One region of the Rhizobium sp. SG741 genome, then DNA from elsewhere that is predicted to be linked to it. Evidence: riboswitches for the same ligand, from Rfam matches in the RefSeq annotation. Region 1 holds a riboswitch; each other region holds the start of a gene.

Region 1 (10,480 bases):
GCTCGACAGGGGCGATTTCCAGCTCGTCCCTTGCGGACAGATGTTTATCAAGATGGTATTGAAAACCTGGTTCCCGTCGGTCCAGACGCGCGGGATGGCGACATTGGCCCTTTAAATCAAGAAGGATCCGGAGGGAAAGCCGGATCCTTCCTCTTTGATCGGAGGTCAACCGATCAGTGTAAGAAGCCCGACGGATTGGAAACATCAGGCTTCTATTACCTGGCACGAGGCCAGGTAACTTAGGATTAGAAGCTGCGCTCGAAGCGCAGAATACCGGCCCACTGATCCTGGTTCACAGAATCGAAATCGGTATAGGAGACTTCCGGCTCGATAAGCAGGTTCTTGACCGGGTTGAACTTGAGGTTCGTGGTCGCAGCAAAGATCTTCGAGTCGGTGTAGGCGAGCTGGAGGTTCCACTTCAGCTTTTCGTTGATCGGAACGCCAACGCCGCCCCAAACTGCCCAGTCACCCCAGCCGCACTTCGACGGATCGTTAACGGGGCAAGCAGAACGATCAAGGTTAGTGCCGGCATACTTGTTGAGCTTGTCGCCGTCCGTGTTCCAGCCACCCATCAAGAAGGCCGAGAACATACCGAAGTCGGCATCGACGCGAGCCTTGACAGCGCCTTCTTCGACGATGGAGTCATAACCACCGACGACCTTGAAGCCCCATGCGCCAGACTTGAAGCCGGCACCGGCAACAACGTCGGGAGCGTAGTGGTTGGACTTGTCGTCCGTCCACCAGCTGGAGCCGTAGGAAGCGCCCGAGCCGCTGGAGTTGCTGTCTTCGACGGAGACCATAGCCGTGAAGCCGTTGCCTGCATCGTAGTTGTAGGTCAACTGGTTCAGTTCGTACGGGCCGTCATAGATCACGTCGTCGTTGATGACGTCGCCAGCATAACCAATGTAGGAGTTGTACTGCGAGTCGGCCTTACCGACGAGGAAGCCGCCGAGGCTGATGTTGGCAAACAGCAGCTTCGTGGAGGTGGAGTTGCCATCGCTCCAATCCCAACGGATAACCGTATTGGTCTTCAGCGGACCGTATTCGGTGTCGGTCGCGGTGTCGAGGCTGAGCTCGGCACGAGTGTGCCACAGCGTACCGACCTTGCTGTTCGGGTTGTAAGCATCGTACCATTCGCCTTCGGTACGGACACGGCCGCCGACCTTGAGGCAGGTTTCGGTGCCCGGAATGAAGAAGTAGCCAGCACCGTAGGCGTCGCAGATGCGAACGTATTCGAGCGGCTCCGGTTCAGCGGCAACGATAGCGTCGGCCGCATGAGCGCCGGATACTGCCGCCAGCGCAGCAGCCGAGCCGAGAAGAAGACTTTTCAGGTTCATATTAAACTCCTGGTTGTAATATGCATTTCTAGTTTTCCGCGAGTGCAGAGCTGGAATATCACCTCGAAAGCCGGTCGGTCTAAACGCGACCAAGTAGCCCGGCAAATACGCACCTGATGTTGGCTTGAGTCCCCTCTCACCTCCATAATTGATCTCGCGGCAACGGTCATGAAATGCCCCTACCGATCCGGCCGAATACTCGACCGTAAGACAGCTTATGTCCTGCATCCGATTTACAAACGGACAGTATGTTTGTCAATTATGTGAAACCGACCATAGCGTTAGTCTTGGCATCTGTTGCTTAAATGCAACTGCGGGCAGCGGGACAGGCGTGGACCATTCATTGATGGCGGAAAGGCGCGTTTTTGGGGCCGGCGGAAGTGCCCACGGCCGAGCGCGGCATCGACATCGGTGGCCAATCCGGAAGCCCCGCGACCTAACCCGCCATTTTCGCACGCCCCGGCAATCATCCCGGCTTCCGTCAACAACGTTCGGAAACTCTCCAGAAACAAAATTCAATAATTCGGTACACACAGAAATGTTGAATCTCCCTAGATTCTTGCGACTCGCGCGCTACCGGAAAGGGCCCAACAGCGAATGACCGAGAATCGGCTGATCTTCATAGCGACACCCTGTTTCGGCGGACTTGTTGCCAAGGATTATATGCAATCCATCTTTTCCCTGATGCAGGTCGGCGCGCAGGCCGGCATACAATTGACGCTTGCACTCCTCGGCAATGATGCGCTGATCACCCGCAGCCGCAACACGCTGGTATCCTCCTTCCTGAACGACACGGCGGCGACGCATATGCTGTTCATCGACGCGGACATCAGTTTCGAGCCCGAGCAGGTAATGCGGCTGCTGAATGCGGACAAGGATGTCGTCGCGGCCATGTACCCCATCAAGGATTACGACTGGGATAGTGCGGCGCGCGCAACCACGCGCACCGGCGAGTCACTCAATGCCGCAGCTCTGCATTATGTCGGCACGCCGCTGGTCGGCCAGAGCAGCGAACGCGATGGTGATTTTGTCAGTGCTATCTATGCGGGCACCGGCATGCTGCTCATCAAACGTGAAGTCATCAAGACGATGACCGCAGCCTATCCCGATCTGCGCTACAGCGCCATCCATGCCTATCCCGGCACCAAACGTTCGCCTGCGACTCAATACGCTCTCTTCGAATGCATGATCGAGGAAGGGACGGGCATTTATCTGAGCGAGGATTTCGCCTTCTGCCATCGCTGGCGGGCGCTTGGCGGCAAGATCTGGCTCGATACCGCCAGCAAGCTTACCCATACCGGCGCTCATCGCTTCGTTGGCAACACGGCGCCCCGCTACTAAGGCGGGTCTATGCCGGAGCGGCCGGAGGAAGATCACAGACAGCGACCGTGATCTTGGCTGCGGGGTTGACAGAGGTGGAGGGGAGAGCATAGCCTCCCGATATTCACCAGGGGGGTCCCGACAAGGGGCTGAGATACTGCTGGACAATACGGCTTTGCCTGTTGTGGCGCAGTGACCCGTTGAACCTGATCCAGTTCATACTGGCGTAGGGACGGTGCAAGCGCTCGAAGGCTTCGGATTCACGCGTGGAATCCACAGCCGGCGTCTTTTCATCATTCCGGCTGATTGACTGGGTCTCCAAATGCAACTTGGAGCCTCAAACCATGACCATTGCCGCAAAAAACCTCACCCCAACCGTCACCACCGGCCCGCTGCCGGCATCCCGGAAGATCTACATTCCGGGAGACATCCATTCCGACATCCGCGTGCCGATGCGCGAGATCAGCGTTCATCCGACGGCAGGCGAGCCGCCCGTCGTCGTCTACGATTCCTCCGGCCCCTATACTGTCGAGGGCGCCGAAATCCGCATCGAGCAGGGACTTGCCGGGCTCCGTCGTGACTGGGTGCTCGCTCGTGGCGATGTCGAAGCCTATGAGGGCCGCCATGTGCGCCCTGAGGACAACGGCTTCGTCAGTGCCGATCGGCTGACCCCCGAATTTCCCGGGCGCCGCCAGCCGCTGCGCGCCAGGGACGGCAAGGCTGTCACGCAGCTTGCCTATGCGCGGGCCGGCATCATCACCCCGGAGATGGAATTCATTGCCATTCGCGAAAATCTCGGCCGCAAGGCAAAGGCCGAAGCCTTGGTCCGCGACGGCGAGAGCTTCGGCGCGCATATTCCCGATCATGTAACGCCGGAATTCGTCCGGCAGGAAGTCGCCGCCGGACGGGCGATCATTCCCGCCAACATCAATCACCCGGAGGCAGAGCCGATGATCATCGGCCGGAACTTCCTGGTGAAGATCAATGCCAATATCGGCAACTCCGCCGTTACCTCCTCGATGGCGGAAGAGGTCGAGAAGATGGTCTGGGCCGCCCGCTGGGGTGCCGATACCGTCATGGATCTCTCCACCGGCCGCAACATCCACAATATCCGCGAGTGGATCATCCGCAATTCGCCGCTGCCGATCGGCACCGTGCCGCTCTATCAGGCGCTGGAGAAGGTCGAAGGAATTGCCGAGAACCTGACCTGGGAGGTCTATCGCGACACGTTGATCGAACAGGCCGAACAGGGCGTCGACTATTTCACCATCCATGCCGGCGTGCGGCTTCACTACATCCCGCTGACAGTCAATCGCGTCACCGGCATCGTCTCGCGCGGCGGCTCGATCATGGCCAAGTGGTGTCTCCATCATCACCGCGAGAGCTTCCTCTACGAGCATTTCGAGGAGATCTGCGATATCTGCCGCGCCTATGACGTCTCCTTCTCGCTGGGTGACGGCCTTCGCCCCGGCTCGATCGCCGATGCCAACGATGCGGCGCAATTTGCCGAGCTCGAGACGCTCGGTGAGCTGACGAAGATCGCCTGGGCCAAGGATTGCCAGGTGATGATCGAAGGGCCCGGCCATGTGCCGATGCACAAGATCAAGGAAAACATGGACAAGCAGCTCGCGGTCTGCGGCGAGGCGCCCTTCTACACGCTCGGGCCGCTGACGACCGATATCGCGCCGGGTTACGACCACATCACCTCTGGGATAGGCGCTGCCATGATCGGCTGGTTCGGCACGGCGATGCTCTGCTACGTCACGCCGAAAGAGCATCTCGGCCTGCCGGATCGCAACGACGTCAAGACCGGCGTCATCACCTACAAGATCGCCGCTCATGCCGCCGATCTCGCCAAGGGACATCCAGCGGCGCAACTGCGCGACGATGCCCTGTCGCGGGCGCGATTCGAATTCCGCTGGGAAGACCAGTTCAACCTTTCGCTCGATCCCGACACCGCCCGCAGCTTCCACGACGAGACCTTGCCGAAGGAAGCCCACAAGGTGGCGCATTTCTGCTCGATGTGCGGCCCGAAATTCTGCTCCATGCGGATCTCGCACGACATCCGCGCGGAGGCCCAGAAGGAGGGACTGGACGCGATGGCGGCAAAGTATCGCGAAGGCGGCGATCTCTACATGCCGATCGATAAGCCAGCGCATCCGGCCGAATGAGATGCGTATCCTTGTCAAAGGGGCCGGCGTCGCCGGCCTCACGGTCGCGCATGAATTGCGCGTTCGCGGCGCAGAAGTGACGATCTTCGACCCCCGCCCGAACTTCGATCATGCCGCTTCCTGGCTCGCCGGCGGCATGCTGGCGCCATGGTGCGAGCGGGAAAGCGCCGATGAGGCCGTGCTTACGCTCGGCCGCGATGCCGCCGACCGATGGGATGCGATCCTGCCGGGTAACGTCGTGCGCAACGGGACGCTCGTCGTCGCGCCGACGCGCGATCACGGCGAACTAAAGCGATTCGCCAGCCGCACGGCCGGCTATCGCTGGGTGGAGGAGAGCGATATCGCGACACTCGAGCCAGCCCTTGCCGGACGTTTCAGACAGGGGCTGTTCTTTCCTGAGGAAGCCCATCTCGATCCGCGTCGGGCGTTGCACTCGTTGAAAGAAGGATTGTTGGCGAAGGGCGTCGCCTTTACCTGTGACGATGTGAACGAGGACGAGTTCTCCGAGATCGTCGATTGCACGGGCGCCGCCCGTATCGGGCACACCCCGGATCTGCGCGGCGTACGCGGCGAAATGCTCTATCTGCGCACGGAAGAAATCGCGCTTGCCCGGCCTATCCGCCTGCTGCATCCACGCTTTCCCGTCTATATCGTTCCTCGCGGCAACGGCCTTTTCATGCTCGGCGCGACCATGATCGAGACCGAATTCGATGGACCGGTCAGCGCACGCTCGCTGATGGAACTGCTGAATGCTGCCTACGCGCTGCATCCTGCCTTTGCGGACGCCGCCGTCATCGAAACCGGCGCCGGTATCCGCCCCGCCTTCCCCGACAATCTTCCGCGCGTGACGCGGGAAGGCAAAGTCGTCGTGATCAATGGTTTCTATCGCCACGGTTTCCTGCTCGCGCCGGCAATGGCGGCGGAGGCTGCCGATCTCGTCCTTTCCGAACAGACAAAGCAAAGGAGCTCCCGATGCGCCTGATCATCAATGGCGAAGCCCAGACGATCGCCGCAGCCACACTTTCGCAACTTCTGGCTGCACTCGACTATGAGGGCGACTGGCTGGCGACCGCCGTCAACGGCGAAGTCGTCCATCGAGAGGACCGCGATGACCATGCATTGAACGACAACGACAGGATCGAGATCCTGACGCCAATGCAGGGAGGCTGAACCATGCTTGATCTTTATGGAACCCCAATAGAGTCACGCCTTCTTCTCGGCACCGCGCGTTATCCCTCGCCCATCGTCCTCGCAGAAGCGGTCAAGCGATCGGGGACAGGGATCCTCACCGTGTCGCTGCGCCGCGAAACGGCCGGCGGGCGCAATGGCGGCGCTTTCTTCGACATGATCCGTGAGCTCGGCACTCGCGTTCTTCCCAATACCGCCGGCTGTCATGGCGTATCCGAGGCCGTGCTGACGGCGAAGATGGCGCGCGAGGTGTTTCAGACCAACTGGATCAAGCTGGAGGTGATCGGCAACCACGACACGCTGCAGCCGGACGTGTTTGCGCTCGTCGAAGCAGCTCGCATTCTCTCCGGCGAAGGTTTCGAGGTCTTTCCCTACACGACGGACGATCTGGTGGTGGCCGAACGGCTGCTCGAAGCCGGATGCAAGGTGCTGATGCCCTGGTGCGCGCCGATCGGAACGGCGGCGGGACCGCTCAATCTTTCCGCCCTTCGCTCGATGCGGGCGCATTTCCCCGATATTCCATTGATCGTGGACGCCGGTATCGGCCGGCCCTCCCACGCTGCCATCGTCATGGAGCTCGGCTTCGATGCCGTGCTGCTGAACACAGCAGTTGCCGGCGCCGGCGATCCCGCTGCCATGGCGGAAGCCTTTGCGAAGGCGATCGATGCCGGCAGGCAAGCATTCGGCGCAGGCATGCTGGAGCCGCGCGACATGGCGGTGCCGTCGACGCCCGTGATCGGAAAGGCGGTTTTCGCATGACGCTCGATCCGTTCTACCTGATCGTCGATAGTGCCGCCTGGATCGAAAGGCTGGTGCCGCTCGGCGTCAAGCTGGTGCAACTGCGCATAAAGGATCGTCCGCCGGCGGAGATACGCGCCGACATCCGGCAGGCAAAGGCCGTCTGCGCGGCACATGGATGCCAATTGATCGTCAACGACTATTGGAAACTCGCCATCGAGGAAGGCTGCGATTTCATCCATCTGGGTCAAGAGGATCTGGCGGCGGCCGATCTTGGCGCGATCCGCGCGGCCGGCTTGAAACTGGGCCTTTCGACGCATGACGAGGCGGAGCTGGCGACAGCACTTGCGGCGCATCCCGATTACATCGCGCTCGGTCCGATCTATCCCACCGTGCTCAAGGCGATGGCCTGGGCGCCGCAAGGTCTGGAACGCATCGGCCAATGGAAGGCCAAATTGCGCGAGATCCCTCTTGTCGCGATCGGCGGGCTGACCGTCGCGCGCGTTGCCGGCGTATTCGAAAATGGCGCCGATAGCGCCGCCGTCGTCACCGACATCACACGCAATCCCGATCCCGAATCACGGACGCTCGAATGGATTAGGGCAACGCACGATCGCATTCCAACCAATTAATGCGGCGCGAGATCACAGCGCCGAGACCGGTTTTCAAAGGCTTAGCGCCGATGAACGGCGCATTCATAAAACATTCAGGTGAACATAATCATGCTTAGAACGTTAGATAAATGACTCGCGCATTCGCTGAGCATGAAGACTGCTTTGGAGGTAGTCATGATAAAGAAAACAATTCTTACGGTTTTGCTGGCCGCTACGGTCGTAGGCGGCGCACTCGCGCCCGTCAGCAACGCACAGGCGCAGTATTATGACGGGCGCCCGCCCTATCGGGGCGACTGGCGTGGACATGACGATTGGCGCCGCCATCATCACCATGGCAATGGTGGTGCAATCGCCGGCGGCGTCGCCGCAGGTCTCCTCGGCGGCCTGATCGTCGGTGGTGCACTTGCCAACCGCGGCCCGGTTTACGAGGCACCTCCGCCGAGATGCTGGCTGGAGAACCGCGAGGTTCAAAACCAGTATGACGACGGTTGGCACTACGAGCGCGTCCGCGTCTGCAATTAAGCAATCAACTGGGTATCGGCCTCCGGGCTGGTGCCGGGCTTGATAAACCAACTTGGATTGCCGGCGGCCGAAACCGCCGGCAAACTGTTTCTATAGCCTCACGACGCAAGCCGTTTGCAGACCTAAAGGCCATGTGTTCCCGAATAGGGGCTGCGCTCGGGAAAGGCGCGGCCGGCAAGACTTTCCGGTTCCGGCTGCCAGATTTCCACGCGAAGCGGATAACACGGCGCCAAATCGCTCGAATGGCCGCTGCCGCAATCGCCGCCCGGACAGGCCGATAGTGCGCCGAGAAGATCGATCTCCGCAAAGAATTCAATGAAATCGCCCGGACGCACCGGGCTCGCCTTCATAAAATATTGGTGCGTGTCGCGCGTAAAGCCCGTGCACATGAAGACGTTCAGCACGTCATGGACATGGGCCTCCGCCTCGCGGACAGGCATGTTCATTTCAGAGGCGAGCGCTCGTGACAGGTTTGAATGGCAGCAGTGGTGATAGTCGTCGCCTTTCAGCAGACGATTGGTATAGGGATCGCAGCGCGTACCAATGACATCGTGGATGCCGGCGCCATCGGCGTCCCAGCCATACCAGCCGAGCGTGTCATAGGTGATCGTCGCCATCGGCCGCAGATAGGGCAGAGTACTCCACAGCCGGTCGCCGACGCCGACATGCGTGGCATGAAGCGCGCGGGTCTTGCCGCTGAAGAAGCGTTCGGAGAGGTCGGCGGCGTTCCAGAGATTGAGGTCGCCGACCTGCGAACCCTCCGTGCTGACGATGCGAAAGAAATGCCCTTTCGGCACGCGGAAGCTGCCGGCTTCGCGCGGCGGCACGATGATTTCCGCGATCTTGCTCATGGTTCGCCTTGCGGCATGCAGCACATCCAGACCGGCCGGCGGCAGCGTTTCATTCGGATAGACGACAACCGGCGGCTTGCTGCGCCGTTCTTCGGCGTCGGAGGGAGCGGGCATGTCGATAATCCTGTGCATCACAATCCTTCATCCTTTACCGATTCACCTACCTGCTTCATTCCGCGAGCGAGGCAACGGTTTCGGCTGCACTCTAGCGAGATCAGCCCATTGCACAACGTCGATTGTCCTTGCGCTCTGGCTAAGTTTTACTTAGCCATAACCTATGCGTCATATCCCTCTCGCCTCCCTTCGCGCCTTAGAGGCGGCCGTGCGTCATGAGAGTTTCGTCAAGGCGGCCGCAGAGCTCAATCTGACGGCGGCCGGCGTCAGCCAGCATGTGCGGTCGATGGAGAACTGGCTCGGCGTTTCGCTGTTCATGCGTCATGCCCGCGGCGTGACGCTGACGGCAGCGGGCCGCGAATTCGGAGCGGCGGTGGCAAACGGCCTTGGACATATCGATATCGCCGCCAGGCAATTGAAGCTCGAGGCCCATGACCGGCCGGTCAGCGTCGCCTGCATCGCGTCCGTCGCCACCCGCTGGCTGATCCCGCAATTGCCGGCATTCAGGAGAGAGCATCCGGATATTCGCATCAACATCGTCTATGCGCTTGATGCAATGACGCCGGAGGCTGCAAGCGTCGATCTGCTGATCCGCCACGGGACGAGACCAGGAGCGGCCGCTATCGCGCTATTGAGCGGCGAGACGCGGCCGACCTGCTCGGCAGAGTTCGAGCTTCGTCATGGGCCAATCACGGCACCAACCGACCTGATCGACGCGGACCTTCTACATGACGAAACCACAAGCTCCTGGGCGCGCTGGTTCGCGCTTGCCGGTATCCGCGCGCCTCCGAAACCCGGACCAATCTTTGCCGATTTCAGCCTGATGATCGGATCGGTCATCGGTGGGCAGGGCATCGGCCTCTGCCCGACCGCGCTGATTACCGACGAGCTGGCCAATGGAACACTCGTCACGCTCTTCGACACACCTTCGGACATGGACAAATCCTATTGGCTCATCGAAGCCAACCGCCTTTCCGCTGAAGCAGAAATCTTTCGCGACTGGCTCATTGCAGTAAGCCCGACATCCCGAAACAGTCAGGGCACCTGAGGCTCGTGCACAACGGGGCAGCGAAGCGATCGACGAGGCGCCCTTGCCGTTTCAAAGGCTTTCCGCCGTGACGGTCAGAAAGCGTACCGGCTCGGCATCGATATCGGTATCGATCAGGCCGAGGCGCTTCAACGTCAGGTCGATGGCGCGGCGCGCCTGCACTTCCGGGGCCTGATCGAGAACGATCGTCATCAAGCCTTCCTTCAGGTAGCCGCGCGTCGCATCCGAAAGTTCATGGCCGACCCAGAAGACCGATTGCTTGCGGTGGCGGCGAAGAACCGTCGCGATTGCGGCGTTGTCGCCGCCGGCGCTGTAAAGACCGGCAATATCGGGATAGCGATCGAGGGCGCTGGACAAGAGCTCCATCGTCTTCATCTCGTCATCCTCGTCGAACATGACTTCGGCAAAGCAATGGGACGGGTTCGCATTCGCAAGCAGATAGTCGGAAAAGCCGCGGATGCGCGCCTTGTGGTTCTCATAGGCCCCGCTGTGACAGAGGGCGACGAAGGTGCCCGCGCACCCGGCCTGCATGCGCGCCATATAAAAGGCGGCGGTGCGTCCGGCCGCCTCGTTGTCG
Region 2 (10,480 bases), on a different contig from region 1:
GCCGCAAGACGATTGAACGTAGCGGGATCCTTGGTGAAGAGAGTGGGATCGGCCATTTTCTTCTCGCGGACGGCGATCTCCGCTTCCGCCTTGGCCATTTCCTTCGGCAGGTTTTCCAATGCGAATTTCTGCTTGTAGGAAAGCTTGGCCTTGCCTTTCGAGGCGTCCGCGGCGGATGACGCAGTCTCTGCGGCCCTCGGCTTTTCAGCCGCCTTTTCCGCCCGCTTGCGCTCTTCCATCGCGCCCTTGCGCTGGGTGAGCATGTCCGAATAGCCGCCGGCATATTCGATCCATCGGCCGTCCGGATCTTCCGGGTTGGCGGGCGCGATCGTCGAGGTCACGGTGCGGTCGAGAAAATCGCGGTCGTGGCTGACGAGGATGACCGTACCGGAAAAGCCGGCGACGATTTCCTGCAGCAGATCGAGCGTCTCGATGTCGAGATCGTTTGTGGGTTCGTCGAGGATCAGCAGATTGGTCGGCCGCGACAGGATACGCGCCAGCATCAGCCGGGCGCGCTCGCCGCCGGAAAGATTCCTGATCGGCGTGCGGGCCTGCTCCGGCTGAAACAGGAATTCCTTCATGTAGCCGGTTACATGCCGTTGCTCGCCGTTGACAAGCAGGTTTTCGCCTCGCCCGTCGGTCAGGTAGTTGGCAAGCGTGTCCTCGGGATCAAGCTCTTCGCGCTTCTGGTCGAGCGTGGCGATCTCCAGATTGGTGCCGAGCTTCACCGTGCCGCTGTCCGGGGCCAATTGGCCGGTCAGCATCTTCAGGAGCGTCGTCTTGCCGGCGCCGTTCGGACCGACGAGGCCGATGCAATCGCCGCGATGCACGCGGATCGAAAACGGCGCCACGATGACGCGTTCGTCATAGGCCTTGGTAATCTTCTCGGCCTCGATCACCAGCTTGCCGCTCTCCTGCGCATCCGCGGCGGTCGCCTGCACGGAACCCAGCGCGCCCCTGTGGCCACGATGGCGCGAGCGCATGTCGTGCAATTCGCCGAGGCGACGCATGTTGCGCTTGCGCCGCGCGGTCACGCCGTAGCGCAGCCAGTGCTCCTCGCGCTCGATCGCCTTGCCGAGCTTGTGCTGCTCCAGCTCTTCGGCTTCCAGCACCTGATCGCGCCAGGCTTCGAAGAATGCAAAGCCGCGATCGAGCCGCCGCGAGGTGCCGCGATCGAGCCAGACGGTCGCCGTCGAGACTTTTTCGAGGAAACGACGGTCGTGCGAGATCAACACCAGCGCGCTGCGGGTCTTCTGCAGCTCGCCTTCCAGCCATTCGATGGTTGGCAGGTCCAGATGGTTTGTGGGCTCATCGAGCAGAAGGATGTCCGGCTCCGGCGCCAGAACGCGGGCAAGAGCCGCACGGCGCGCTTCGCCGCCCGAAAGGTTCTTCGGATCCTCTTCGCCGGTGAGGCCGAGATGCGACAGGAGATAGGTGACGCGATAGGGATCGTCGCCAGGCCCCAACCCGGCTTCGGCATAGGCGGCCACCGTCTTGTAATCGGCGAAATCCGGCGCCTGTTCGAGATAGCGCACGGTTGACGACGGATGACGGAACACTTCGCCGGACTGCGCCTCGACCATGCCGGCTGCGATCTTCAAAAGAGTCGACTTGCCCGAACCATTGCGGCCGACGAGGCAGATCTTGTCACCCGGCTCCACCTGCAGCCCGGCGCCGGCGAGCAGGGGTGCTCCGCCGAAGCTCAGGAAGATGTCGTCGAGTTTCAGAATGGGAGGGGCCAAGATCAGACTCCGCTGAGATCATAAGGGCGGGCAAGGACGATCGCCCTGCCGCTGCCGAGCGAAAAGCGCACAGCGCCTTCCGCTACATTGGAAATGGTGCGCGACGTGCCGAAGGGCAGATGGAAATCGCGCAAGGGATAACGGGCATTGTCGATGAAAAGCCCCGTAAGGTCGCTGAAACCGAGAACCGAAAACAGCGATCCGGCCGGTAGCTGAAGCATCAGCTCTCCCGGCGGAAGCGGCACCGCTTCCTCATCACCGGAGGTCAACAGCACATCAAAGCCCTTTTCGGCGAGTTGGACGCCGTAGAGCAGGTGCTGGATCGCATGATCAGACCGTTCGCCACCCATGGCCCCGGCCAGGATCAACCTGGTTGCCCCACGATCGATTGCCTCCGATACGGCAATCTCGCCATCGGTTGCCGCCTTCGCCGCCGGATAGGGCTGTTTCGGCACCTTGGGAAACGCCGCGAGGAGGTCCGCGGATGTGGAGTCGAAATCGCCGACCCAGAGCTCCGGCTCTACGCCAAGCGCCACGGCATGGCGCATGCCGCCGTCGGCCGCGATGAAACGGCTATCGGAAACCGCGGCGCGCAACCGATCCGTCATGCGAAGCTCGCCGCCGAGTAGGATGGTGAAGGTGGTGGACTGGCTCATGCGCCAAGCCCATAGCGCAAAGTCGTATCCCTAGGGAAGAGCGCCGTTCGCAAGAACGACCCGTGTCGGCCGCTCAGTCGGTCGTTTCCTTGAGGCGGGCCTCAATAACGCGTTCATAGCCTGTGACATAGCGATCGAACAACAACGAGAAACTCTTGATTTCCTCAGCCGACCAATCGGCAAAGATGCCGCCGATGACGGAGTATTTTTGCGCCTGAATTTCCGACAGCAACCGTTGCCCGAGCGCGGTGAGCACGACGACGATGCGCCGCGCATCTGCCTGGGACGCCTTTCGCCGCAAGACGCCGCGCGCCACCATATCGGCAACGATGCGGCTCGCCCGCGATGGATCGATGCGCAGGATGTCCGCAATCGTCCCGACGGTGACTTCGCCTGTGGCCTCTGCCCGCCTCACGACGTCGAGCACATCGAGATGCGAAAGCTCAAGCCCCGGGGCGACGTTCTGAATGGCGAGCCTGCCGATCATACGGCGGCCTGTCAGCAGGCGCATGCGCGTCATCGCCTGACCGATCAGCAGGAGATTCGCGTCTTCGGTCAGCGGCGGGCCTTCAACTTCACGTGTATTCATCGCTGATGTCATCTTTCCACCATATCAGAGGCGGAAAAGAAATAAAACATGCAAACAGCATTCACCTGTCATTGACAATTATATGCTAACAGCACATATGTTTCCTATATGAAGCCGGGGCGCCCCGCGCATTCGCTCGACTGCGCAGCGTTTCGGACAAGCTCGGATATCTTGCTCCATGGACATGCAGACAACGTTCGCGCCGCTCGTGACGGATCCCAGGCGGCGGCTTATTCTCTTCCTGTTTCTGATGACCGCCATGTTCATGGCAACGCTCGACAATCAGATCGTATCGACGGCACTCCCTACCATCGTCGGCGAGTTCGGGCATCTGGAACGCTTCGGCTGGATTGGATCGGCCTATCTTCTCTCCCTTTCCGCCGTGATGCCTGTTTATGGCAAGCTCGGCGACCTCTTCGGCCGCAAATATGTGATGATGACGGCGATCGCGATCTTCACTGTCGGCTCCGCCGTCTGCGGCCTTGCGGTGTCGATGGACACGCTGATCGCCGCCCGCGTGCTGCAGGGCTTCGGCGGCGGCGGCATCATGGTGTCGATCTTCGCCGTCAACGCCGATCTCTTCGAGCCGCGCGAACGCGCCCGCTACCAGAGCTATTCGAGCCTCGTGCTGATGGCGTCCGGCGCCATCGGCCCCGTCCTCGGCGGCACGATGAGCGATCTGTTCGGCTGGCGCTCGATTTTCCTCGTCAATGTGCCGATCGGCTTCATCGTGCTCGCCGGCCTCGCCACCATGCTGCCCTACCGCAAGCCGGCCCGCCGGCCGAAGATCGACTATGCCGGCGCGCTTGTTCTTGCACTGACGACGACAAGCATCGTGCTCGCCGCAGACGGCACCGAACTCTTCGGATCGCTGCTGTCGCCGCAATGCCTCGGCATCATCGCCTTCGGTGTCATCTGCGCTATCGCCTGGGTCTTCATCGAGCGGCGTGCGCCCGAGCCAATCGTGCCGATGACACTGTTCCGCAATCCGACATTCGGCCTGCTCCTGATCATCTCGATCACCAGCGGTGCGGTCGCCATCGGCATGGTCAACTACTTCGCTCTCTTCCTGCAGACGACGACGGGCCTTTCGCCCTCGCTGGCCGGCCTGCTGTTCATCCTTTTGACCGGCGGCATCGTCTGCGGCTCGCTTTCCGCCGGCAGGTTGATCGCGGCAAGAGGCCGCTACAAACCCTTTGCCGTCGCCAGCGCCGCCTGCAGCACCATTGCTTTCGGCTCGCTCGCCTTCGTCCATGCCGGCACGCCCATCGCCGTCATCGGCGGCCTGATGCTGCTGCACGGCATCGGTATCGGCCTTGCGCAGCAGGTGCCTGTCATCGGCGTGCAGAACGCCGCCAATAGCCGCGACGTCGGTGCTGCTACCGGCGCGGTGACGCTGTCGCGGATGGGCGGTGCCTCGATCGCCATCTCCATCTATGGCGCCATCATCGCCGCCAAGCTCGGCAATGTCGGTGTCTCGATTTCAGGCGTTTCCGACATCAAGGAACTGACGCCGAAGATGATGGCGGCCCTGCCGGAAGCCACCCGCGAAGCCGTCGCCAATGCCTATGCAAGTGCCTTCAGTCCCCTGTTCATGACGGCAGCCGGCATCTGCCTGCTCGGCCTTCTGACAGCGCTCACGCTGAAGAACGTGCAGCTGCCCGGCGCCACCAAGAAATTCGAAAACACGGTTGCCGCCGAAGCCGCCGAATAGATCGTGCGGCCTGCAATCGACGGGGGAATCATTCCCCTTGTCATCCCTTCGTCACAAGGCTAAATCTGCCGATGCTCTAACGGGGTGCCTTATGTCCTTTGGGATATTTGGCTGAGAGGCTTTGACAGGCCAACCCGCGGAACCTGATCCGGCTAACACCGGCGGAGGGATTAGACGCGTGACGAAATCATGGCGCCCTTTTCCCCTTCAAGACGAAACCAAAGAGGAGGCGCTGTCATGCACGACCGATCGCTATTGTCATTCTTCGCCGGCCTGGCTCTCGCCGCCGGCACGACGTTTTTTACTGCCCAGGCCGCCCAGGCTGCGGACAAGACGCTGACCATCTACACCTATGAGAGCTTTACCGCCGATTGGGGTCCCGGCCCCAAGGTCAAGGGCGCCTTTGAAAAGACATGCGGCTGCACGGTCAACTACGTCAGCGTCACCGACGGCGTGGCGCTTCTGTCCCGCCTCAAGCTCGAGGGCGCCGGCACCAAGGCCGATATCGTTCTCGGCCTCGACACCAATCTAGTCAATGAAGCCAAGGATACCGGCTTGTTCGATGCGAGCGGCGTCGACACATCGGCGCTCAAGGTTCCCGGCGATTTCAAGGATGATGTCTTCGTGCCCTATGATTACGGCCATTTCGCCGTCATCTATGACACGCAGACGGTCAAGAACCCGCCGAAGAGCATGAAGGATCTCGTCGAGGGCGATCCCCAGCAGAAGATCGTCATCGAGGATCCGCGCACCTCGACACCGGGCCTCGGCCTCCTGCTCTGGGTCAAGTCGATCTACGGCGACAAATCAGCCGATGCCTGGACCAAGCTCAAGGGCCGCATCCTGACGGTGACGCCCGGCTGGTCGGAGGCCTATGATCTCTTCACCAAGGGCGAAGCGCCGATGGTGCTCTCCTACACCACGTCGCCGGCCTATCACATGATCGAGGAAAAGGCCGACCGCTATCAGGCGGCTGCCTTCTCCGAAGGACATTACATCCAGATCGAGGTCGCCGGCCTCGTCAAATCGTCTTCGAATAAGGACCTTGCCCGCGATTTCCTGAAATTCATGGTGTCGCCGGCCTTCCAGGACATCATCCCCACCAGCAACTGGATGATGCCGGCCTCCGCCACATCGACGCCGCTGCCGGACGCCTTCAGCAAGCTCGTGGTGCCGACGAAGACCTTCCTCATGAGTCCTGAAGTCGTCGAGAAGAACCGCAAGGCCTGGATCGACGAATGGCTGGCCGCCACCAGCGGCAACTGACATCGCGACCATGCTGACGGCACCCGAAAGAAGACGCGCCATTTCCGGCGGGGCGCTCAGTCTCGCCGGCATCACGCTTTTCGTCGGGATCGCCGTCGTCGTCCTGCTTGCCGCCGGCATCGAATCCGGCGGCGACTCCACGCTCGCAGATCCCTATCTGCTGCGCGTGCTGCGGTTCACCCTGCTGCAGGCGACCCTGTCGGCGCTGCTCTCCATCGTGCTTGCCATCCCCGTCGCCCGCGCCCTGGCGCGCCAGCCGCGTTTTCCCGGGCGGCTGTGGCTGATCCGCCTGATGGCCGTGCCCATGGGCCTGCCTGTCCTGATCGGCGCGCTCGGTCTGCTTGGCATCTGGGGGCGCCAGGGATTGCTCAATCAGGCCCTCACGGCAATTGGCCTGTCGCAGCCCGTCAGCATATACGGCCTTGCCGGCATCCTGCTGGCGCATGTCTTTTTCAATATGCCGCTTGCCTGCCGCCTGATGCTCGCCGGGCTGGAGCGTGTGCCGGCGGAATATTGGCTTGTTGCCGGAGGCCTCGGCATGCGACCCGCCTCGGTCTTTCGCTTCATCGAATGGCCTGTCTTGCGCGGCCTCATTCCCGGCATCGCCGGTCTGATCTTCATGCTCTGCGCCACCAGCTTCACACTGGTGCTGATCCTCGGCGGCGGCCCGGCCGCAACCACGCTGGAAGTCGCGATCTACCAGGCGCTGCGCTTCGATTTCGATCCCGGTCGTGCCGTATTGCTGTCGCTGCTGCAGATCGTCGTCACAGCCGCAATCCTCGGCGCGATGACGCTGTTTCCCTCGCCTGACGATCATGGGCTGACGAGCGGCCGCGCCCTGCGGCGCATCGACGGGCAGCTGCGCGCCGCGCGATGGGTCGATGCTGTATTGCTGTCAAGCGCCGCCCTCTTCATCGGCCTGCCGCTTGCCTCGGTCGTCGTCGCCGGCCTCGAAGCCGATCTTCTCAAGCTTGCCGGTCAGACGATCTTCCTGCAGGCGGCTGTCACGAGCCTCGCCATCGCACTCGCCGCCGGCCTTCTGGCCGTGGCGATATCGTTCGCGATCATCCGCGCCCGCTCGGTAATCTCGGCCGACCGCAACAAGACCTTCAGCCTGCGCGGTCTGGCGGCTGCTCTGAGTGGAACCTCCTCCCTCATCCTGCTCGTTCCGCCGATCGTGCTGGCAACCGGCTGGTTCCTGGCGCTCAGGCCATTCGGCGATCCCAGCCGCTTCGCCGCCGTCCTGATCGTGACAATCAATGCGCTGATGGCGCTGCCCTTCGTCATCCGCGTCCTCGAGCCGGCTTACGTGGTTCATAGACGCCGCACCGAGCGGCTGGCGGCGAGCCTCGGCCTTGAGGGGCTCTCCCGCTTGCGCCTGATCGACTGGCCCGGCCTGCGCAAACCGCTTTTCACGGCACTCTCCTTCGCCATCGCGCTTTCGCTCGGCGATCTCGGCGCTGTCGCTCTTTTCGGCTCCGACAGCCTGATGACCCTGCCCTGGCTGGTCTACAGCAAGCTCGGCAGCTACCGCACCAACGATGCCGACGGATATGCCTTGATCCTCGGCGTGGTATGCCTTCTCCTCACCATCGCCGGCACGGCGGGCCAAGGCACCCGCGAAGACGAAGGCAGGCGAAATGACTGACCGCGGCGACATGATCGAACGCAGCATCGCGATGACCGGCGTCGAACTGCGCCTCGGCACGCATGATTTCCGCTTCGATTGCGCATTGCCGCAGGGCAGGATCATTGCCATAGCCGGCCCCTCCGGCTCGGGCAAGTCGACCTTCCTCAACCTGTTGGCCGGCTTCGAGCAGCCCGATCGCGGCCGCGTCCTGCTTGCCGGACAGGATGTGACCGGCAAGCATCCCGCCGAGCGGCCGGTGTCGCTCGTCTTCCAGGACAACAATCTCTTTGCCCATCTGGATCTCTTCACCAATGTCGGCCTTGGCATCAGCCCGTCGTTGAAACTCTCCGCCCGGGACCGCCAAAGGGTCTCGGAAGCCCTGGCGCGTGTCGGGCTCCCGGGTTTCGAAAAGCGCAAGCCGGGAACGCTTTCCGGCGGAGAGCGGCAGCGCGCAGCCTTCGCCAGGGCACTGGTGCGCGACAAACCGATCCTGCTCCTGGACGAACCCTTCGCCGCACTCGATCCTGGGCTGCGCTCCGGCATGGTCGAGCTGCTGAAGGCTCTCCACCACGAAAGCGGTAATACGGTCCTCATCGTCTCGCACGATCCGGCCGAGGTCAGGCGTCTTGCCGACCATGCCGTCTTCATCGACGGCGGCACGATTCGGCTTTCCGCGCCCATCGAAGCCTTCCTGAAGGAGGGCGGCATTCCGGCACTGACCACATTTTTGCAGCATTGAATGCGACGCAGCATGCTGTTGCCGGTTTTGCCTTAATTTCGTCCAGCCAAACGGCTGAAAGTCCTGAGAGAAATGCTTGCTAAAATACAACGCTGCCACATTTAAACGGAGTCTCGCTATGCAACCGGTGCCAAAATCGGCTAGAGCAAGGGGTGGAGACCGTCCGGTAAACGCGGATTGATGGGGTGAAAGCAACCTTTATCGGCGCGCGACGACGATCGGCCCGGTAACGATCAACCGGATTTTGGCGCCGAGCCGGCATGGCAGCGAAATGAGTGAGACACAGGTACTGAAGCAGAGCGAACGAGCAAAACGAAGGATCAGCGTGCCCGTCGCAGCCCGTTTGCGCCGCCTGGCTTCTCTTCTTGTCGCCGCGGCAATGTTGAACAGCTGCCAAACGGTGATGGATCAGTCCTATCAGCCGAGCGTTTCGCCCTCAGCCAATCCGCAGATCGTGTCCGAGGTGCAGAAAAACGATCCGCGCGCGCAGATGGGCGCGCGCGAGCATCCACGCATTCTCGCGAGTTACGGCGGCGAATACAAGGACGCCAAGACCGAACGTCTCGTTGCCCGCATCGCCGGCGCCTTGACCAGCGTGTCGGAGAACCCGCAGCAATCCTATCGCATCACCATTCTGAATTCGCCGTCGATCAACGCCTTCGCCTTGCCGGGCGGCTATCTCTATGTGACGCGCGGCCTTCTTGCTCTTGCCAACGATGCGTCGGAAGTTGCCGCCGTGCTGTCGCACGAAATGGCGCACGTGACAGCCAATCACGGCATCGAACGCCAGAAGCGCGAAGAGGCCGAGGTCATCGCCAGCCGCGTCGTCGCCGAGGTCCTGTCGAGCGATCTCGCCGGCAAGCAGGCGCTGGCCCGCGGCAAGCTGCGCCTCGCCGCCTTCTCCCGCCAGCAGGAACTGCAGGCCGACGAGATTGGCATTCGCACACTCGGCCAGGCAGGCTATGACCCTTACGCCGCGGCACGCTTCCTGAACGCCATGGAAGACTACAGCCGCTTCATGACGGCCAATTCCGACGTCGACCAGAGCCTGGACTTCCTGTCCAGCCATCCGAGCACTCCGCAGCGCATCGACCTCGCCAAGGCACACGCCCGCGAATTCGGCGAGGAAGGCAAGGTCGGCGACACCGGCCGCGACTATTACCTGAACGGTATCGACGGCCTGCTCTATGGCGACAGCCCGGAGGAAGGCTATGTGCGCGGCCAGACCTTCCTGCATGGCGGCCTTGGCATTCGTTTCGACGTGCCGCCTGATTTCCGTATCGACAACAAGGTCGAGGCTGTCATGGCGACCGGTCCTGGCGATATCGCCATTCGCTTCGACGGCGTTGCCGACACCCAGAACCAGAACCTCACGAATTATATTTCCAGCGGCTGGGTGACCGGCCTTGATCCTTCGTCGATCCAATCGATCACCGTCAACGGCATGCCGGCCGCCACCGCGCGCGCTTCTGCCGATCGCTGGGATTTCGACGTCACCGTCATCCGCGACCGCACGCAGATCTTCCGTTTCCTGACGGCGGTGCCGAAGGGGAACCTCGCCCAGCTCGATCAGACGGCCAATGTGCTGCGGTCGAGCTTCCGGCATATGACCCCGGAGGAGGCTTCGTCGCTGAAGCCGTTGCGGGTTCGCGTCGTCACCGTCAAGCCCGGCGATACGATCACCACGCTTGCTGCCCGCATGATGGGCACCGACCGCAAGCTCGACCTGTTCAAACTGATCAATGCCCTGCCCACCGGCGCAAACATTGCACCGGGCGACAAGGTCAAGATTATTGCGGAATAACGGCGGGTTTACCTTCCCCCGCTCGGGAGAAGGTGTCTCTCAGGCATAGGTTGCCATACGCGGGTCGGCATCCACCAGCGCGCTCCGGAGCTTGTCCATCGCGCGGCTTTCGATCTGACGCACACGTTCCTTGGAAATGCCGAGATCGGCGCCAAGCTCCTCCAGCGTCGCCCCATCTTCGACAAGGCGGCGGGCGCGGATGATCTTCATCTCGCGTTCGTTGAGGTGCTTCAGCGCCGATGCGAGCCAGATGCGACGACGTTCGCCGTCGATCATGTCGGAAACCTGCTCATCCGGAAGCGGCTCGTCGCTGATGAGAAAATCGATACGTTCGGCGCTC
Region 3 (10,480 bases), on a different contig from region 1:
CCCGGCTGCACGACGTTGGCAACGATGAGGCCGACGATAAGCGCCAAAGTCGAGAAGGTCAGGAAGTAGATGAACGCCTTGCCGACGACACGACCGAACTTCTTCAGGTCCGACATACCGGCGATACCGGTCGTGACCGTGAGGAAAATAACGGGCGCAATGACCATGCGCACCAGCTTGATGAAGGCATCGCCGAGCGGCTGCAGCGATGTGCCGAGCTGCGGATAATAATGGCCGAGCAGGATGCCAGCAGCAATGGCGGTCAGAACCTGCACATAAAGATGCCGGTAAAAGGGAAGTTTCGCGCGCGTTTCGGCGGCAGCGATGGGAGCAATCATGATGTCCTCCTTTAAGCCCAACCGATTTCTCGGCCCTCCGGGCGACGACTAGAATTCAACAGCCTCCGACTGTTAGGCTTTTCACTGCAACGAGCGTGCCAAATGGGAGGACCAGAAGTAACTATTTGATTTTTCAAGATTTAAGAATCCGCCGCGATAACACCCCTCACAACATGTGCGAAAATCCGCACATCTCGAATTGCGGCGCGCGCGAAATCGTGCACAATATGAGGAATGCTGCAGCGCCCGACCACGGAACGATTTCTGACGCCAGAGCAACTTGGCCGCCGCTCCCGCCGGGTCTGGTTTGTCTTTGCGTTCTTATGCGCAGCCGTCATCGCAGCCGCCTTGTACGGCGCCAGCTTCTACGGCCGCCTCTCCGCCATCGAAACTTTGCAGAGGCAAGGACATACGGATGCGAACCTCAAAGTGGCTCTCTTGCGGGCGGTGCTTGAGCGACCCCGTGCGCTGCCCCTATTGTTGGCCGACGATCAGCAGGTGCGCGATGCGCTTGCCGGGCGACAGGCCGATGATGTCGCCGCCCTTGACCGCAAACTGGAAAGCCTGGTCTCTGGAACGAGCGCCGCGGTTCTCTATGTCACCGGCCGAGATGGCGTCGCGATGGCCTCCAGCAACTGGCGAGAGCCGCTGAGCTTCGTCGGCAACGACTATTCGTTCCGAGACTACTTCCGCAAAGCCATGGAGACGGGAACTGCGGAACACTACGCGCTTGGCAACGTCAGCAATCGTCCCGGCCTCTATATCTCCCGGCGCGTCGGTGACGCCGATTCCGCGCTCGGCGTCGTCGTGGTCAAGATGGAGTTCGACCAGCTGGAGGCCGATTGGAGCGAGACCGGACGCCCGGCCTATGTCACCGACGAGCGTGGCGTCGTCCTGATTACCAGCCTGCCCTCCTGGCGTTTCATGACGACAGCACCATTTTCGCGTGAAGAGGCCGCGACCATCCGCAAGAGCCTGCAATTCGGCGCAGCGCCCCTTTCGCCGCTGCCGATCAGCCGTCCGCAAGCAGTAGGGCCGGATGCGGCCATTGTACGCGCCGTTTTGCCCGGCAGCAGCGCCGCCGAGTATCTGCGGCTGACGACCACGATCCCATCGACACCCTGGCAGCTCGGCTATCTGATCCCGACCGATCAGGCGGTCGCATCCTCCGTAAGGGAGACACGCTTTCTCACCTTGACCGTCCTGCTGCCGATCCTGGCGTTCGCCGCTTTTCTCCTGCGCCGCCGCGACGTCTCCGCCATGCAGATCGCCGTCAACAGAATCGCCCGCGAGGAGTTGGAGCGGCGCGTTCTGGAGCGCACCGAGGATCTCAGTCGCGCCCGCGACCGTCTGGAAGCGGAAATTGCCGACCATCGTGCAACGGAGGCGAAGCTCCAGGGCGTGCAACAGGATCTCGTGCAGGCCAACCGTCTCGCCATTCTCGGCCAGGTCGCCGCCGGCGTCGCCCATGAGATCAACCAGCCTGTCGCGACGATCCGCGCTTACGCGGAGAATGCACATATCTTCCTCGACAGGCAGCAGACGGCGCCGGTCAAGGACAATCTGTCCGCCATCGCGGCGCTGACGGAGCGCATCGGCGCCATCACCGAAGAGCTCAAGGCATTTGGCCGCAAGGGCAGGACAGCGCCGGAGCCGGTGGACCTCAGAAGCGCGATCGAAGGCGCGGTCATACTGCTGCGAAGCCGGTTCGCCGGCCATCTCGATGCTCTGAAGATCGAACTGCCGCCGGTGGGGCTCACCGTCGTCGGCACGCGGATCCGGCTGGAGCAAGTCCTGATCAACCTCTTTCAGAATGCCCTGGAAGCCCTCGAGGGCCAGGATCGGGCCAAAGTCGAGGTCTCGGTGCATGAGACATCCGATGATGTCGAAATTGTCGTCTCTGACAACGGCCCTGGCATTCCAGCGGCAATCCTCGACTCGCTGTTTACGCCGTTCAATACCTCGAAGGAAAAGGGTCTGGGCCTCGGCCTCGTCATTTCCAAGGATATCGTCGTCGACTATGGCGGCCACATCGAGGTCGAAAGCAACGCTGACGGCACCCGTTTCACCATCCATTTGCGCAGGGCCACGACATGAACGACAGTTCCCCGGTCTTTCTCATCGACGATGACAAGGATCTGTTGAAAGCGACGAAACAGACGCTTGAGCTCGCGGGCTTTGCCGTTTCCGCTTTCGCAGCAGCAGGCGATGCCCTCGCCGCCCTCGATCCCGGCTTCGCCGGGGTCGTCGTTTCCGATATCCGCATGCCGCAGATGGATGGGCAGGAGCTCTTCGCCCGCATCAGGGAGCGCGACGCCGATCTCCCCGTTATCCTGGTGACCGGTCACGGCGACATTCCGATGGCGGTGCAGGCGATCCAGGACGGCGCCTACGATTTCATCGCCAAACCCTTCGCCACGGACCGGCTGGTGCAGAGCGTGCGGCGTGCGGCCGAAAAGCGCCGGCTCGTGCTGGAAAACCGCTCGCTCCGCCTCGCCGCCGAACAGGCGCAGGGCGATCTGCCGCTGATCGGCCAGACCCCGGCCATCGAACGCCTGCGCCATACATTGCGGCAGATTGCCGATACGGATGTCGACGTGCTCGTGACAGGCGAAACGGGGAGCGGCAAGGAAGTCGTGGCAAGCCTGCTGCATCGCTGGAGCCGCCGCGCGAAGGGCAATTTCGTCGCGCTCAATTGCGGTGCCTTGCCCGAAACCGTGATCGAGAGCGAACTCTTCGGCCACGAGCCGGGCGCATTCACCGGCGCGCAGAAGAAGCGCGTCGGACGTATCGAGCATGCAAGCTCGGGAACGCTGTTTCTCGACGAGATCGAGAGCATGCCGCCGGCGATACAGGTGCAGATGCTGCGTGTGCTTGAAATGCGCGAGGTGACCCCGCTCGGCACGAACGAGGTGCGCCCCGTCGACCTGCGCGTGGTGGCGGCGGCGAAAGTCGATCTCGGTGATCCCAGCCAGCGCGGTGATTTTCGCGAAGATCTCTATTATCGCCTCAACGTCGTCACCCTCTCCATTCCGCCACTGCGCGAGCGACGCGACGATATCCCCCTGCTGTTCGGCTATTTCGCGGAGCGTGCCGCCAGCCGTTTCAAACGCGATGCGCCGGCCATTTCCGCCGCCGTGCGCCGCCATTTGCAGCAGCACGATTGGCCGGGAAACGTTCGCGAACTGGCGCATTTCGCGGAACGTTTCGTGCTCGGTCTCGAGACGACGGCAATGCCGAAATCGGGCGACGCGCCTGCCACGGATTCCGGACTATCGCTGCCCACCCGGGTCGAGCGCTATGAGGCGGAACTCATTCGCGAGACGCTGTCGCAAAACAATGGCGACGTCCGCCGCACCATCGAAGCGCTCGGCATCCCCAGAAAGACCTTCTACGACAAGCTGCAGCGGCACGGCATCGTCAGGGGCGAATTCGCCGGCTTTGACGGGGATGACCGGCGGAGCTCATAGGCCGCCTGGCGGATGACAGGCTATGCGCTTGCGACCCGCATCGGCGCAACATCGCGCTTACCCGATTGCCGGGCCGCCATGTCGGCCGTTCGATCGAGAACCGTCATCGCCTCGGCAATCAAGCCGGCAAGCGCTTCGGTACTTTCGCAGGCCGCGACGATCAGCGGCGCACTCAGGCAGATTCTAAGCGCACTTGCCGGCATATCGCCAAAATCGGCACAACGAACGGGTTGACCGAGGCGCACCGCCGCCAACCCGCCCTGCTCGACGGCCAAGCCCTTGTAGACATCAGCGGTTTCCGTTGCCGTCAACAGGCCTTCATGGTGAGGATGGCACAGGTAGAAGGAGAAAATCGAAGGGATCTCATCCCAACGAAGAACTGACGTTTCCCCCCACAGATGGCTCCGATCCAACGGCCGGCTGTCCAGGAGTTCGAAGGCAGGATCGCTCCTGAGCCGGATGGTTACCGCTCCGGCGAAGGCGGAGAGAATCGCAATCACCTTCTCCTCGGGAAGACCGGCAAAGCGTTCGAGCTCGAACAGGGCCGCCTTCCAGCGCAACAATAGACCGAAATTGGCGCGATCCGGCAGCGATTCGCGTGCTGCCCAGCCTTCCGGCCACTCCGCCTTGCCGCAATAGTCGGCAAGTGCCGCCGGCACGGTGCGATGCCTGAAACGCTCCGAGATTGCCGGCGGGCACAATAGCGCGCCGCTGAAAATCGGCCCAGCCAGGAATTTCGAACCCGTCACCGCCACCATGAAATCACGGGCGAGATAGGCACGAATCGTTGCCGCCGACAGCCGGAACTGGCAGGCATCGATCATGATGTCGAGCACGGCGCCGAAACGCTCCTTCAGGCGCAGGACCGTTTCCAGGCTCGGCGCCAGCAAGCTGGTTTTCGACACGTCCGTCACGACAAGCAGGCACCGGAGGCCGGCCGCGCGGGCAAGCTCGATCAGCCCCCGCAGTTCCTCCTCGACCTCCTCGTCCGTGCGCAGGGAGCCGTCCTTGTTGCGGACGGCTACGGTCGTATTCCGCGTCGCCTCGCCGAGCTGCAGCTCCTCGCCCTTGGCGACGGCCCGTTCACTGCTGACACGGTTCATGAAATGCCGTCCGGACGAGGCAGTCATCACGCCGCTGCCCGTTTCGTTGCCCATCAGCGTGATCGTCATCAGCGCGCGGTCATCCTCGCGCGCCAGAAGTGCCGCGGCAAAGAGATGGATGTCAGTGCCCGAAGTCGCCAATATTGCATCGACGCGCGCCTGCCCCGCAGCCTGATTGAGGTCGAGCAGACGCAGCAGATCATGGCGAACCCTGCCAATCTCGCGCTCATAGATCTCCGTGGCCGAAGCACTTTCCATTTCGCGCAGCAGGTCGGCATAGTAGGCGCCGACCGTGGAAAACGCTGCGGCAGAAATGGTCGAGGCCGTTGACGAGCCGAAGGCGAGGTCGCGCGGACGAGGCGACGGGCCATGGCCATACATATTGAGGCCGGTAGCCTCATCGCAATCCAACCGCTCGTCGCCGCCCGAGATCAGACTTCTTAGAAGAGCCTCCTCTCCTTTGCCCGATCGCTGCAACGGCGCGCCTGCGGCCACGTTCCTGTCCAGGGCACGGTCGTCAACGATTTGCGGCATGGAGAAGCATTCCTCTGGCATCCTGTTCGGAACGCTTTGCATGGGTGCATCGCGCTCAAGTCTGCCGACAGAACCCTGCCAGCAGCCGCACATTAGGCCAAACAAGATGGAGCGAGGCTGACTTGCCGGGCATAATCACCCGGCATTCAGGACCGAACAAAACAAAAAACTCGCGGCTTTTGGGCCGCGAGCTCATGACGATCGAAAGTAAATGGAATGTCAGCCGGCGGGCGCGATCTTGTCCTGCGTCTTCGTGTCGAAATCGCTGGCGTCATGGCGCTCGCGCAGCTGTTCGGAAGGATCGCCGGACATGCGGTTGACCATGCGTCCGCGCTTGACGGTCGGTCGTGCGAATATCTGCTCCGCCCAACGCTGGACGTTCTTGTAATCCTGCACCTGCAGGAATTCGGCTGCTCCGTACTGCCAGCCCTTGGCCAGGCCGCCATACCATGGCCAGATTGCCATATCCGCGATCGTGTATTCGCTGCCGGCAATATATTCGCTTTCGGCCAGACGACGGTCGAGCACATCGAGTTCGCGCTTCACTTCCATGGCGAAACGATCGATCGCATATTCGATCTTCGTCGGAGCATAGGCGTAGAAATGGCCGAAACCGCCGCCGAGATAGGGCGCGCTGCCCATCTGCCAAAACAGCCAGGAGAAACATTCGGCTCGAGCCGGCTGTTCGGTCGGCAGGAAGGCGCCGAACTTTTCGGCGAGATAGGTCAGGATCGACGCCGATTCGAAGACGCGGATCGGCTTGGGGCCACTGCGGTCGAGCAAGGCGGGGATCTTCGAATTGGGATTGACCTCCACGAAACCGCTGCCGAACTGGTCGCCCTCGCCGATCTTGATCAGCCAGGCATCATATTCAGCGCCGCTATGACCAAGCGCCAGCAGCTCTTCGAGCATGATGGTGACCTTCACGCCATTCGGCGTTCCGAGCGAATAAAGCTGGAGGGGATGACGACCCACCGGCAATTCCTTTTCGTGGGTCGGCCCCGCGATCGGACGGTTGATATTGGCGAACTGGCCGCCATTCGCCTTGTTCCAGGTCCAGACTTTCGGCGGCGTGTATTCGGCAGAACCGGTCATGGGCATCCTCTCGTTTTCAGTGAATCGAATTGAGCGTGGTCATCGATGTAGCGCGCTACTTCTGTCGCACATAGTAGCGGCTGTTCATTTTTACGAGAGGAGCACGAGCTGCTTTTTGGATGGCCCTGGATAAAACGAAAAAAGCCTGCCGCGGGAGGAGGTGCGGCAGGCTTTCGACAATAAATGAACAGCGCACGGGAGGAGGAGTGGCGCTGTTCGCGCAGACGACCTTGGGAGGAGGAGTAGGGCGCCTGCAAAGCGAAGGGATGCGGGAGGAGGTGCATCGCTTCGATGAAAATCATAATACCTGGCTTTTGCTCACTTCATAGGCATTTATTTGCAAGGCAGTTATGCGCTATGCGAAAAGCGGAAAGCTCGACCGCATAACATTTCGGCATACAAAACAGTGACAGCCGTCATGCGGACAAAACAAAAGCGCCTGCCCGGGAGGAAGCAGGCGCTGGCAACATGCAGATTGCAGATCAGCGTTTCGAGCCGTTAGCCCGCGATGGCTGCACGGGCAACATTGCGGATTTCGCCGCGATCGATACCCAGGTCATGCAGTTCGCGCGTGGACATACGGCCCAATTCGGCGACCGTCTGACGGTACTTGCGCCAGTTGTTGAAAGAGCGTGCTACGTTCATGATGATCCCCTTTCCTCGGGCATTCGAAGCTGAGCTGCCGTCCTTGGCGCTCCATTCGCTTCGATGAGAAACATATAGTGGAAGCCCCTCGCCTTTTGCAGCGCCAAGGCTTCACTGCACCCATGCATAAAGTGCATGGGTTGATGCAGAACCTGCAAGGCTGTTCCGGCACGGCCCCCAATGTCTTTGCGATTTATTGATGACAGGGCAGCCTTTGTCTGCGAAAACAACGGCATTGAGAGACAGGGGCGTCTGCTATCCGGCAGGCTGAGAAGCACCCTTTGAACCTGAACCAGATCATGCTGGCGGAGGGAGTCGCTCGGGGTTCTGCAACATCCTATGCCGCCCCTCGCGTCTCGCCCGCCCGAAAGGGGCGATATGCAAGACCAAACCACTGCCGGCACTCTGTTCGGCGCCATGCGGGCGAATCCGCCGCTGGTGCAGTGCATCACCAATTTCGTCGCGATGAACATCGCCGCCAACGTGATGCTTGCCGCCGGCGCATCGCCGGCCATGGTCCATGCCGAGGAAGAAGCGGCCGAGTTCGCCGCCATCTCCGCCGCGCTGACGATCAATATCGGCACGCTGTCGGCCGAATGGCTTGTCGGCATGCTGTCGGCCGCGCAATCGGCAAGACAGGCCGGCAGGCCCTGGGTGCTCGATCCGGTCGCTCACTATGCGACCGCATTCCGGCGCAGGGCAGTCGCGCAATTGCTGGACCTGCAGCCGACGGTCATTCGCGGCAACGCGTCCGAGATCATCGCGCTCGCAGGAGGCATCAGCCACGGCCAGGGCGTCGATAGCCGCGATCCCGTCGAGCTGGCCGAGCAATCGGCCAGGCAACTCGCCGAACGACATGGATGCGTGGTTGCCGTGACCGGTGTCACCGATTTCGTGACCGATGGCCACAAGGCGCGACGCATAGAAGGCGGATCGCCGCTGATGCCGCAGGTCACGGCCCTCGGCTGCTCGCTGACCTGCCTGGTCGGGGCCTTTGTGGCGACTGCGCCCGATAATCCCTTCGATGCGACGGCGGCGGCCCTTGCCGTCTTTGCCGTTGCCGGGGAACAGGCGGGAACCGTCGCCGATGGGCCTGGCTCCTTTTCCTGGCGCTTCCTCGACGCGCTGGCCGCCCTCGATGCGGAAGCGCTCACCGCCAAAGCGAGGATCATGCTCGCATGAAAAACTTCGACCTTTCGCTTTATCTCGTTCTCGATCCGATACTCTGTGCGGATTTCGGCATGGTCGAGACAGCCCGTGCGGCGGTCGCCGGCGGTGCGACCATCGTGCAACTGCGTGACAAGCATGCTTCAACCGCAGCCATGATCGATACCGGCCTTTCGCTCAAGCGGGCGCTGGCCGGAAGCAACGCCCGCCTCATCGTCAATGACGATGTCGAGGCGGCCATCGCCATCGGCGCCGATGGCCTGCATATCGGGCAGGAAGATCTGGACGCCGAAACCGCCCGCCGTATGATTGGGCCGGAGATGATCCTCGGTCTCTCGGTGGAGACGGAAGCTCTGGCCTCGGCCGTCGATGCCGAGATCGTCGACTATGTTGGTGTCGGCCCCGTCTTTGCCACGCCGACCAAGCCCGACCACAAGCAGCCGATCGGCTTTGACGGCCTTGCCCGCATCATCAGGCTCTGCCCGGTTCCTGTCGTCGCCATCGGTGGTCTCAAGGCCGAACACACAGCCGATGTCCTTTCGGCCGGAGCGGACGGACTGGCGGTCGTCTCGGCAATCTGCGGCAAGGCCGATCCCGTAGCCGCCACGGCCCTTATCGCCGAAGCCGTCAAGGAGGCGCGCAGATGATCCGCAACGTTCTCTCCATCGCCGGCTCCGATCCTTCCGGCGGCGCCGGTATCCAGGCCGATCTCAAGGCCTTTTCGGCACGCGGCGTCTATGGAATGGCTGTCCTGACGGCATTGACTGCCCAGAATACGCAAGGCGTTTCCGGCGTCCATTCGGTGCCACCGCAATTTGTCGCCGATCAGATCGAAGCCATCTTTGCCGATATACGCGTCGATGCCGTCAAGATCGGCATGATCGCGAATGCTGGGATCGCCGAGGCCGTTGCCGACATTCTGGCGCGACATCGCGATGTTCCCATCGTGCTCGACCCGGTGATGATCGCCAAGGGCGGTGCCACCCTGCTTGCAGCGGATGCCGTTGACGTGCTCACCCGGCGGCTGTTGCCGCTGGCGACGGTGCTGACGCCGAACCTGCCGGAGGCGGCTGCCCTGCTGCATGAAGCCGAGGCGAAAAGCCGCGAAGACATGGCGTGTCAGGCGCACGCTCTAGCCGATCTCGGCACGGCGGCAGTCCTCGTGAAGGGCGGCCATCTCGAAGGTGATGAAAGTCCGGACATATTGGCAAGCGCTGACACCCTCACCTGGTTCGAAGCCGAGCGGTTGCCGACGAAGAACACGCATGGAACCGGCTGCACGCTGTCCAGCGCAATTGCGGCCGAGATCGCCAAGGGCTTGCCGCTGCCGCAAGCCGTTGCCTCCGCCAAACAGTACCTCGCAGGCGCGGTTGCAGCCGCAGGGCAGCTTTCGGTCGGCAGCGGCCATGGCCCTGTCCAGCATTTCTACGCGCTTTGGTCTGACATGGAAGGAATATCGAAGTGAACCTGCCCCTCAACGAACAAGTCGTCATCGTCTCTGGCGCCGGACGCGGTTTCGGCGCCGCGATCGCAGCAGCCTTTGCCCGCGAAGGCGCCAAAGTTGCCGTCAACTACCGCACCAGCCGGGAGCCGGCGGAGGCGCTTGCAGCACGGCTTGGCGACCACGCAAAGGCGTTTCGGGCCGACATCCGCAGCCTCGACGAAACAAAACAACTCGTGGCAGACGTGACGGCCCATTTCGGAGCCCCGACCACGATCGTCCACAATGCGCTCGCCGATTTCAGCTTCAATGGCGACGCGCGTTCGAAGTTGGACGCACTGAGTTGGGCCGAAATGGCAACGCAGCTCGAAACCGCTCTGCAGGGTGCACTCAACCTGATACAGGCGGCGCGGCCGGCGATGGCGGCGGCGGGCTTTGGCCGCATCGTTACGATCGGCACCAACCTCTTCCAGAATCCGGTCGTGCCCTATCACGATTACACGGCGGCCAAGGCGGCGCTGCTGTCGCTGACGCGGACGGCCGCCGCCGAACTTGGCCCGCTCGGAATTACCATCAACATGGTCTCCGGCGGCCTGCTGCGCACCACGGATGCCAGCAGCGCCACGCCCGAAGCGGTCTTCGACATCATCGCAGCGAACACGCCGCTGCGCCGTGTCACTACGCCTG

What was found. A riboswitch is a leader RNA that binds a small molecule or an ion and turns the genes downstream of it on or off. The one in region 1 is predicted to bind thiamine pyrophosphate.
Region 2: another riboswitch for thiamine pyrophosphate. It lies ahead of thiB (thiamine ABC transporter substrate binding subunit); the one in region 1 lies ahead of thiC (phosphomethylpyrimidine synthase ThiC).
Region 3: another riboswitch for thiamine pyrophosphate. It lies ahead of thiM (hydroxyethylthiazole kinase); the one in region 1 lies ahead of thiC (phosphomethylpyrimidine synthase ThiC).

The regions. Positions count from the first base shown of each region.
Region 1 is NZ_JAAZQP010000002.1:552,884-563,363, reverse strand. It holds gene FHT29_RS07985 (TetR family transcriptional regulator) at 1-115, shown strand, start outside; gene FHT29_RS07980 (porin) at 246-1,337, opposite strand; gene FHT29_RS07975 (hypothetical protein) at 1,935-2,678, shown strand; TPP riboswitch at 2,777-2,908, shown strand; gene thiC (phosphomethylpyrimidine synthase ThiC) at 3,002-4,828, shown strand; gene thiO (glycine oxidase ThiO) at 4,830-5,810, shown strand; gene thiS (sulfur carrier protein ThiS) at 5,801-5,998, shown strand; gene FHT29_RS07955 (thiazole synthase) at 6,002-6,775, shown strand; gene FHT29_RS07950 (thiamine phosphate synthase) at 6,772-7,386, shown strand; gene FHT29_RS07945 (hypothetical protein) at 7,543-7,890, shown strand; gene FHT29_RS07940 (DUF1989 domain-containing protein) at 8,013-8,873, opposite strand; gene FHT29_RS07935 (LysR substrate-binding domain-containing protein) at 9,019-9,903, shown strand; gene FHT29_RS07930 (LacI family DNA-binding transcriptional regulator) at 9,955-10,480, opposite strand, start outside.
Region 2 is NZ_JAAZQP010000005.1:71,088-81,567, reverse strand. It holds gene FHT29_RS14560 (ABC-F family ATP-binding cassette domain-containing protein) at 1-1,742, opposite strand, end outside; gene FHT29_RS14555 (thiamine diphosphokinase) at 1,745-2,398, opposite strand; gene FHT29_RS14550 (MarR family transcriptional regulator) at 2,472-2,987, opposite strand; gene FHT29_RS14545 (MDR family MFS transporter) at 3,166-4,701, shown strand; TPP riboswitch at 4,772-4,888, shown strand; gene thiB (thiamine ABC transporter substrate binding subunit) at 4,939-5,967, shown strand; gene thiP (thiamine/thiamine pyrophosphate ABC transporter permease ThiP) at 5,978-7,615, shown strand; gene FHT29_RS14530 (ATP-binding cassette domain-containing protein) at 7,608-8,336, shown strand; gene FHT29_RS14525 (M48 family metalloprotease) at 8,716-10,140, shown strand; gene FHT29_RS14520 (RNA polymerase factor sigma-32) at 10,180-10,480, opposite strand, start outside.
Region 3 is NZ_JAAZQP010000006.1:190,459-200,938, forward strand. It holds gene FHT29_RS17365 (dicarboxylate/amino acid:cation symporter) at 1-338, opposite strand, end outside; gene FHT29_RS17370 (sensor histidine kinase) at 573-2,435, shown strand; gene FHT29_RS17375 (sigma-54 dependent transcriptional regulator) at 2,432-3,808, shown strand; gene FHT29_RS17380 (hypothetical protein) at 3,829-5,445, opposite strand; gene yghU (glutathione-dependent disulfide-bond oxidoreductase) at 5,665-6,540, opposite strand; gene FHT29_RS17390 (DUF1127 domain-containing protein) at 7,039-7,185, opposite strand; TPP riboswitch at 7,420-7,516, shown strand; gene thiM (hydroxyethylthiazole kinase) at 7,564-8,367, shown strand; gene thiE (thiamine phosphate synthase) at 8,364-8,999, shown strand; gene thiD (bifunctional hydroxymethylpyrimidine kinase/phosphomethylpyrimidine kinase) at 8,996-9,817, shown strand; gene FHT29_RS17410 (3-oxoacyl-ACP reductase) at 9,814-10,480, shown strand, end outside.